DNA from 3 places in the Alkalihalobacillus sp. NPDC127517 genome. Region 2 is predicted to be linked to each of the others. Evidence: predicted binding sites of a transcription regulator. Region 2 holds the regulator's gene; each other region holds the start of a gene.
The links. The regulator LexA, encoded in region 2, represses DNA repair genes until DNA is damaged. The targets are predictions, from matches to a motif close to CGAACATATGTTCG.

Region 1 (3,285 bases), on a different contig from region 2:
CAGATGATGATTTTAAGAAATTTGAAAGTTCGCGAATGGTCTCTTCTGAAAGAGGTCTTCCACTTTCTTGAACGAGTGACATGGCGTCAAGTAATAATGCAGACGGACGGCTGATGCCTGACTTAATGGCTGCTTCCATTAGAGAGCCCCTCGTATTACGGACGGCCTCATTTGATAAGGAATCATTAGGATCAAGAGGAGCTTGAGACCCAGTTCCAAGCTTGGATGAGTTGCCTGACCCTTTAGGATTCCATTCTTGAACACGAATCCCATCTTCGTCTACTGAAGTAACAATGAAGGTAGCTTGATTTGATGTAGGCATCTTACCATCTACTTTGACTGTTGTTTCTTTTCCACGAACGTTTATCATTGCTTCTGTGTCCGATATCGGCTTAAGTGTTGCTCCGCGCAACACTTCTCCCTGCTTCAATGGTTTTTCACTGGGAACCACATTCCCACTAGTTAGAGAATTCACCTGCATTCCATACACTCCCGCCCTGCGATCTGTTACATATCATATCGGTTGTTTTGTTCTTCTAGTTAATAGATACTTATTCTAGTTATTCCTGCTGATCTGGTTTTTCAAGGCTTGTCCCGCGCAACGAACGTTGTTCCATCCATTTTTTTCTTGCTTCATATCCGTTCGCTCCTTTTATAAGAGAATGCTGACCAAACTTATCTTGTATGGTTTGCATCGTTTGTTGTAATTGATAATCCTTTTGATCTTTTTCTTGGGTGAATAGGTTTAGTTGTTTAAACGCACCTTGCCTATCAACAAGATCATACGTACTAATACCTAGAAGTCGAACAGGCTTATTGCTCCAAGCGCGCTTAAATAATGCCTTAGCACGAAGATAGATTTCGTCTGTTGTATGAAACGCATCTGAGACCTTCTCACTTTTATTTGTGATTTTCCAGTCGTGATATTTAATCGTAAGTTGAATACCATATGCCACAACATTCTTTTTTGCTAATCGGTCGCTGACTGAATCCGATAGCTGCTTTAAAATAGTTTCAATCTTTTGTTCGTTTGATGTGTCTCTAGGTAAAGTTGTAGAGTTGCCTATGCTTTTGAATTCGTGAATGGAGTCTGGATTTACTGGTCGATCATCACTACCCTGGGCTTTTTTTTGGAGCTTAAGTGCTGTAGAGCCAAACTTCTCGGCAATAAAAAGAGGATCTGCCTGAGCAAGATCTCCGATGGTGAGAATATTTGCTTTTTCCCACTTGCTTACCGTCTTATTACCAATCCCTTGCATTTCATGGATTGGAAGTGGCCAAAGCTTTTGGGGTAATTCTCTTTTACGTAAGATCGTAATTCCATTTGGCTTTTTCATATCACTCGCCATCTTTGCAAGAAACTTGTTGGGTGCAATTCCAATGCTACACGGCAAATTCATGTCTCTTAGAAGGTGCTCTTGGATTTGCTCAGCTAATGCATAAGGATGAACCTGTCCATGATATTGCGTCACCTCCATATACCCTTCATCAATTGAAACGGGTTCAACTAACGATGTATATGAGCGTAAGATTTCGAACATGTTTCTTGACGCTGTGCGATAGCGATCAAAGTTTGATTTTAATAAGATAAGCTCAGGACACGCTTTCTTCGCCTGCCAGACAGGCATGGCGGTTTTTACACCTTTTGCACGTGCTTCATATGTACTAGTAACAATAATGCCACGGCGATCCTCCACACTACCAGCTACTGCAACTGGTTTGCCTCTTAATTCCGGTCTAAACGATAGTTCAACCGAAGCAAAGAAGCTATTCATATCGACATGAAATAAGATTCGCATGGAAAACCCTCCTTCTATACACCTTATTATACGAAAGAATGTTCGTTTTTAAAAGAAAGTTTACTTGCTACTTGATAACGAATGGTATAAGGTGGTATTATACTAGGTTATTAAAAAATTCCCACTATGTATACGGGAGGTGCGGCAGAACATGACCTTTACAGTGAACCATACGATATCAGAGTACGACATCACTTTACGAAAGGTATTTACTTATCTCCGCCTGCACAAACAAACGACAGGATTTACACCTACCATTACTGAAATATCTGAACAAATTGGAGATACTGAAGAAATGATCTTAGAAAGTTTAGAATTTGGTCAAACGAACAACCTCTCTATGACATTCCTTCATTAATAACATGAAACATGAAAAAAAGGACATGCTTTTTAAGCAATTGTCCTTTTTTATATGTCTATACTTCTTGAGTAATGGCTATAATTGCCTCTGCAGATTTCACTAATTCTGTTAGTGGCATTTTTTCATCTGTTGTATGGATATTCTCATATCCAATTGCTAGGTTTACAGTAGGAATGCCTAGACCAGCAATAATGTTTGCATCACTACCGCCCCCACTTTCAAGCAATCTTGATTTTCTCCCTATTTTCTTCATAGCAGCTTGTGCAATCTGTACCACTTGGTCTGCATCAGATTTCTTATAACCTGGATACGTAATTTCAATATGTACTTCAGCAGAAGTACCCATCATCTCAGCCGCTTCTTCAAATGCCTGTTTCATTTTCCCTACTTGCTTATGAAGTTTCTCTTCTTCGAGCGAACGCGCCTCAGCAAGAACCTCAACATAATCACATACAATGTTTGTTTGACTACCACCTTCAAATCGACCAATATTAGCTGTTGTTTCATGATCAATTCTTCCTAAAGGCATTTTGGATACGGCTTTAGCTGCTACAGTAATAGCAGAGATCCCTTTCTCTGGCTCTACTCCTGCATGTGCAGTACGCCCAAAAATCTTAGCATGAATCTTTGCTTGGGTTGGAGCAGCTACAATAATATCCCCTACTGGTCCATCACTATCGAGTGCATATCCAAATTCAGCAGAGATCCGGTCCGCCTCAAGCACTCTTGCTCCAACTAATCCAGACTCTTCACCAACCGTAATGATAAATTGAATGGTTCCATGCTCCAGTTTCTCTTCTTTTAACACTCGTATCGCTTCGAACATTGCTGCAAGTCCAGCTTTGTCATCCGCTCCTAGAATGGTTGTTCCATCCGTTACAATATATCCGTTCTCTTCTCTTGGTTTAATTTGTTTACCCGGATCCACGGTATCCATATGGGAGGTAAAGTAGATAGGAGTGCGATTACTTCCCTTATCAGTTGCCGCAAGCGTAGCTATTAAATTTCCTGCCCCATGTCCTGTCTTAGCCGCTGCATCATCTTCATATACGTCTAAACCAAGTGCAGTAAATGATTGTTTTAAATGCTTGGCAATCTCACCTTCATTGCCTGTTTCTGAATCAA
Region 2 (3,285 bases):
CAGATCCATTTATGTGGAGTAATATCACAGATTCATTAAGTGCGATGCCGTTTGGTCGAGCTTATTTTAATAGCTTTTATATTTCATTTGTTGTTGTATTTAGTCAGTTGCTCACATGCTCAATGGCTGCATATGCATTTGCAAAGATTAAGTTTCCAGGATCTCGCTTTTTATTTGTCGCATTTCTAGCAACCATGATGGTTCCAATGCAAGTGACTCTAATCCCTTTATATATCATTATGGATACGATCGGCTGGGTGAACAGTCACCTATCCATTCTCGTACCAAATGCTTTATTTAACGCTTTTGGCGTTTTCCTGCTCAGACAATTTATTATGGGGATTCCAAAAGAGATGGAAGAAGCAGCTGTTATGGACGGAGCAAACCCGCTTTATATTTATTGGAAAATCATTCTGCCACTTGTAAGACCGGCTCTAGCAGCATTCGGGATCTTCTCGTTTATCGGGATATGGAACAACTTTATCCAGCCGTTAGTCTTTTTAAGTGATCAGGATTTATATACGGTACCGTTATTACTAGCAACATTTAAAGGACTATATGTGACAAACTGGCCACTTATGATGGCAGGAGCAACCATTTCTGTTATTCCGGTTCTCGTCATTTATGTATTTGCCCAACGACAAATCATTGAGGGAATTGCATTAACAGGTGTGAAAGGGTAAACCCTATACAAATCAAGGAGCCAGGTTTTCCAAATGGAGAACCTGGCTACATGTCTTTAAAGAATTGGATAAGCAAATAAAACATCTTGTCTGATAGAACAAGTAATAATAAAATTTCACGTACCGTATTATATAACGTTTCTAAAATAAGAGGCAAGGACAAAAAAACAAGCTGACTAGTGAGGTCAGCTTGTTTAATGAGAAAATTAATGAATCGTCCGAAAGACACCAATCACTTTTCCTAAAATCGTAACAGATGAAAGAATGATCGGTTCCATTGATGCATTCTCAGGTTGAAGTCGAATTCGATCTTTTTCCTTAAAGAAGCGTTTAACCGTTGCTTCATTTTCATCTGTCATGGCAACGATAATGTCTCCGTTATTAGCAGTCTGCTGCTGTCTAACAATCACCATGTCACCATCGTAGATTCCAGCCTCAATCATACTTTCCCCTTCAATTACTAACACATATGTATTGTCATCAGCCGTCATATGCTCTGGAAGAGGCAAGTAATCTTCAATACTTTCAATCGCAGTAATAGGAAGACCAGCGGTAACCTTACCGATGATGGGTGCATAGCTTGCTTGACGCTTAGGATTTTCGCTAGCCCCTACCATTTCTTCTAAATCTAGTACTTCAATTGCTCTAGGTTTAGTAGGATCGCGACGGATGTAGCCTTTTTTCTCAAGTCTTGATAAATGACCATGAACTGTAGAACTTGATGCGAGCCCAACTGCTTCGCCGATTTCACGTACAGAAGGTGGATAACCTTTTTTGCGGACTTCTACTTTTATAAATCCAAGAATTTCTTCCTGACGTTTAGAAAGCTTTGTCATTCTATTACACTCCTCTAACGTTTCCTTTGTATTTAAATCCTACCATACGAACATATGTAACGCAAACATAAGTTCTGAAAAGATAGTTGACACAAACGAATGTTCCCTTTAATATAAAAGGCGAACAAACATTCTATTAGAGGTGAGCGATATGAGTAAGAAATGGACAGGACAGGAATTCTTTTTACTTGGAGCAGCCATCATTACATTAGGCCTTATGTATATAACGATTTTACTTCCAAATGACCAAATGGATCAGCAAATTGTTGATCGTGTTGACGAACAATATGATAATGTTGTAGAAAGGGTACCAGCAGCAAATGTGGATTACGCGTATAAATTTAGTAATGGAGTAAAAAGTGATGGAAAAACGGACAAATAGGGTCATTATTTATAGTAGAGTAAGTACGGAAAAAGAAGAGCAGCAAACATCACTTGAAAGACAAGAGCAAGAACTTGCCGCAATGGTTAAAGAAAAGCAATGGTCACTTGTTCGTTCCATTAAAGAGAAAGCTAGTGGGTATGAAATTGATCGAGAAGAAATGTTAACGATTCTTGATCTAGCTAAAGAAAAAGCGTTTGATATTTTATTAATACAAGACGAAACAAGATTAGCTAGGGGACATGCTCGTATGGCACTCCTCTATCAGCTAAAGAAATTTGGTATCCATATCTTCACTTTACAGGATCATGAACAGTTGCAACTATCAGAAGCTGATGAGATGGTTTTAAGTATTGTTTCTATTGTTGAGGAATATCAAAGAAAGCTTCATAATTTAAAGATCCGTAGAGGGATGAAGCGAGCGATGGCAGATGGCTACCACCCTGAACAGAACTTTTCAAGCTTAGGCGGAGGCGGACGAGACCGTTTGGATGTTCCGTTACAAGAAATCATTCGTTTAAGAGAAAGAGGACTGGCTTTTTATGATATTTCTGCAACATTAAAAGGGCTTGGATATAATTTGTCAAAAGCAACTGTGCATCGCCGGTATCAAGAGTATATGAAACAAAAAGAGGTAGAGTCTAATGCCAGCAATTAACCTCTGAGCAGTGAAGTTGAAGGTTTTTATCTTACGTGATAACATAATGATCAAATTGAGTTGTATCTAGAAAGTGAGTGTTCATCATGCTACACCAAGATAAATTAAATCGTATTAATCAGCTTGCTAAAAAAGCAAAAGATAGTGGACTAACTCTTTCTGAAGCAAAAGAGCAAAAAGATCTTCGTGCAGAATATCTTAAAGGGTTTCGAAACTCTTTCAAAAATCAACTACACTCTGTAAAAGTTGTTGACGAAGAAGGAACAGATGTCACTCCAGAAGCACTAAAAGAAAGTAAAAAACGTTTTAATGGTCATACTCATTAAAGACTACTTATAAAAGTAGTCTTTTTTACAAACAATCATAGTTGTCTGACCTTGTGAAATTGACGGGAATTGTATATGATGAGTGAGAAATAAGAAAATTGAAGTTTTACAGGAGGATGAACATACATATGTCTACAAATGCAGAAATAGTTGCAATTAACACCATTCGTACATTGTCGATTGATAGTGTAGAAAAAGCGAATTCTGGTCACCCGGGAATGCCGATGGGGGCAGCACCAATGGCTTTTGCCTTATGGACAAAGTTTATGAATCACAATCCTAGTAACCCAGAGTGGAGCAACCGCGACCGTTTTGTTCTTTCTGCTGGTCACGGTTCGATGCTTTTATATAGCTTGTTACATCTAACAGGGTACGATCTAAGCCTTGATGACCTTCAACA
Region 3 (3,285 bases), on a different contig from region 2:
CCCTCGATCTTTTTCTTAAGATCTAGGGGGTTTGACGTTAACATATGCAATATGAATATGTTTTTACTTGTAATGGCCACCGATCTTCGCCGCTCGCTCCAACGCTTGACCCGCTGGGAGTAAGGAAGAAGCACGTAAAATCGAAGTTTTACCGAATTTTGCTTTGATCGCATCCATGACCTCTCCAAGCTGTCGGTCGTCTTGCTGCTGATGATGATCAAATAAATCAAGTTGTATCGCGTCGCCATTCGTAAACTTTGATAAGGATACGCCGACTCTTCGTACAGGCTGTTGGTCCCAAAATTGATCAAGCAACTGACACACATACTTAAATACCGTTAAGGAAGAGTCCGTTGCATAGGGCATCGTGAATTGACGGTGAAATCCGGTTCGCACTTCATAATTGGCTCCAGCTACACTTAATGAAACCGTCGACCCTTGAACGTGGTTTTTTCGCGCTCTCAAACACACTTCCTCGCACAACTCTAATAACACCACACAAATATCTTTACGCGTCGCGTAATCATAAGGAAGAGTCATTCCATGCCCGATCGCTTTTTGGCCATCGTGTGTGGAGGTTTTGACGGGCGAATAGTCGACCCCATTTGCACTCATCCATAAGACTTGGCCATGTATCCCCCAACGTTTCTTGAAGAACTCGACATCGGTATTGGCTAAATGGCCAACGGTTCGAATCCCTCGATTGTATAAGTGTTTTTTCATTTGATTTCCTACGCCAAACATATCTTCAACCGGGAGTTTCCAAAGCGTGTGTTCCAGGTTCTCCGCTTTTAGTTCATAAATACCTGACTCATTCTTTTTTGCAAAATTATCACAAGCAAGTTTGGCCAATATTTTATTGGCTCCAATCCCTACCCTGGCTCTTACACGCATGGTATCCCATATGTGCTGTTGAATCTTCTTTGCGGTTTGCATATAGCCACCGAATAAATGATTGGAATGGGTAACATCCATAAATTGTTCATCGATTGAGTAGGGTTCGACGAGATCGGTATACTCTTTTAATATCCTGGTTATCTCCATCGACGCATCGATGTAGTCTTGCATATGAGGAGGGACGACGATTAAATCACTACATTTTTGATGCGCTTCCCATAGACGTTCCGCATTTTTAACCCCGTATTTCTTGGCTTCCTTTGAGGCGGCTAAGATCACGCCGCTTCGTCTATTTGGGTCACCGGATACAACGAGTGGTTTTCCCTCATAAGAAGGATGTTTTGCCACCTCAATGGAGGCGTAAAAACTCTGCATATCCACTAAAAAAATAACCTCACTCATTCATCATACACCTCACCGATCGTATATCTATAACTAGTATATACGAATATACGTTCCCTTGCTGAACTCGCATTGGATGTATCTTACTTTTTCAAACAATATGATCATTACGAGCAAACGTTGAAATATACCGAACTCGCCAATCGATTTAAAACTAAATTAAAAATTAGTTTAGTTGATAAGGGGGTGAACATCGCATGAGAAAACAACTAATGTTGGTTGTTCCAGCTATAGTTATCGTCGCAACCCTCTTTTTTTCACCATTGGTTGAACAGGAAGCAAGTAAGGTAGATATACCTCTGAATACTACCTCGTCAAAAGTAGATATACCTCTTTAAAAGAGCCTTTCAAGGCTCTTTTTTATAAAAAGATTCCAAGTATCAAGCCTATGATCGCAATAAATCCAACAATTGCAGCCACCAGCAATCCAATCAGAATGACGTACTTCCCTACAAGATAAAGCATCACGCCTCCCATAAACAACAGCACCAGTCCTCCGAGCAGTAGCAACACCTCTTGTGTATACGTCGCCAAAAGGAAAAGAACCACGCCTACGATCACGAACCATTTGATTTTCGGACTAAAGATAAACGACTTTACCGACTCTTGCGCTTGCGAATACATATACATCAACCTTTCGTGGTTAGTTAAATTCCGCATTAATCGCCTCAAAATCATCTAAGGTGGTTTCCTCTTCATGGCTAAATAAAGCTGTCACTTGTTGTTTTGGTTTCACCGCAGCATCTTTCATGTTCAAGATGACATCCATCGCTTTTAAGAATGGATTATCTGTATTCGGATAGTGAACATTGATCTCTTTCGCGAGAACATTGTGAAAGGTTCCGTAGAAATACTTATACAGATTCGATTGTATTCTATTTTTCTTTTTCGCATAGATCGTCTGTTTAAATGCCTCTTTTGCGGCCAATACTTCTAATGCGTAGTAGTCTGCTAGAGTTCCGCCATTCTTCTCCACCTGTGCTTGGCGTTTACTCTCTTTTTTCTTATCCATCTTCACACGCAGCCATAGATTTTTAATCAGTTCAGCATTATCAAAGTATCTTTGTACATGTTCTTTAAATTCAACAGGTACATAAGATGGAGTGAAAGACGCGTCTAAGGTACGTATCTTTAAAGATTTTAAAGAACGAGCATTAAACTCACTAGTATCAGACTCCTCTTTCTCGTCAGAATGACTAGTAGGACAAGGGTCTTCAGCATTTTCTCGTTCCGCCAATTTTTCCGGCTCTCGCTCCGCCATTTGTGTATCAGACGAAAACAATTCAAATACATAAATACTATGACCGAGGATATTTTTTTCCTTCCCGGCTTGGTCCTTTTGTTTCCGATTGACCACTTTTAAGATACCTAGCTTTTTCGCCTTCGTGATCGCGCGCTCAAAGGTACGGCGTGATGGACAAATAAAACCTAAACGGTGTGCAGCATCTTTAATAATGGTTCCTAGCTTGGCTCCTACCACACCGTAAGCAGCTACACCACGGTTCTTGATCTCTTTAATTGCTACCAATTCACTTTTACTGAATTGGTCTTTATACTCTTTCATGGCATACATGAATGACTCGTTAAACGCATCAAGGCTCTTAAACCTGGATAGTGAACGACATTCATGTAGTAACAGATTTCTGTACGACATAAAAAATCCTCCAATTATGCCCACTAACATCCAGCAATAAATAGAGGAAAAAGCTTTAATGTACGCCATTATTATGATATGATTAACTTAATCATAACTAAATATGAGTACAGAAAAAAGCCTCCATCACTGATGTAGAATTTTTAAAGTTTACCGTCGCCAAACAGTTCAAACTTTAAAAATGCAGTGGGGGTTTTTTGTTTATTTTTGTATGTATTATGTTTAATCCTAGCATATTTTGTTAGAATGTGAACCCCTCACATTAAGCATTTTGTCATTCTATACTAACTGTAGATTTAAAAACCCTAATCTATCAGTACTTAGAAAGACTA

Region 1: the regulator LexA is predicted to act here: its motif matches at 1,831-1,844, upstream of ACQKKO_RS10025 (DNA polymerase IV).
Region 3: the regulator LexA is predicted to act here: its motif matches at 1,343-1,356, upstream of ACQKKO_RS19985 (DNA polymerase IV).

Annotation. Positions count from the first base shown of each region.
Region 1 covers NZ_JBNNQX010000006.1:192,312-195,596, forward strand. Annotated here, with positions in the region: gene ACQKKO_RS10020 (hypothetical protein) at 1-481, opposite strand, end outside; gene ACQKKO_RS10025 (DNA polymerase IV) at 561-1,799, opposite strand; gene ACQKKO_RS10030 (hypothetical protein) at 1,951-2,157, shown strand; gene ACQKKO_RS10035 (M20/M25/M40 family metallo-hydrolase) at 2,216-3,285, opposite strand, start outside.
Region 2 covers NZ_JBNNQX010000010.1:131,286-134,570, forward strand. Annotated here, with positions in the region: gene ACQKKO_RS14960 (carbohydrate ABC transporter permease) at 1-683, shown strand, start outside; gene lexA (transcriptional repressor LexA) at 890-1,519, opposite strand; gene ACQKKO_RS14970 (hypothetical protein) at 1,671-1,901, shown strand; gene ACQKKO_RS14975 (YneB family resolvase-like protein) at 1,882-2,559, shown strand; gene ACQKKO_RS14980 (DUF896 domain-containing protein) at 2,646-2,885, shown strand; gene tkt (transketolase) at 3,014-3,285, shown strand, end outside.
Region 3 covers NZ_JBNNQX010000022.1:12,883-16,167, reverse strand. Annotated here, with positions in the region: gene ACQKKO_RS19985 (DNA polymerase IV) at 64-1,299, opposite strand; gene ACQKKO_RS19980 (hypothetical protein) at 1,497-1,637, shown strand; gene ACQKKO_RS19975 (hypothetical protein) at 1,660-1,923, opposite strand; gene ACQKKO_RS19970 (hypothetical protein) at 1,943-2,953, opposite strand.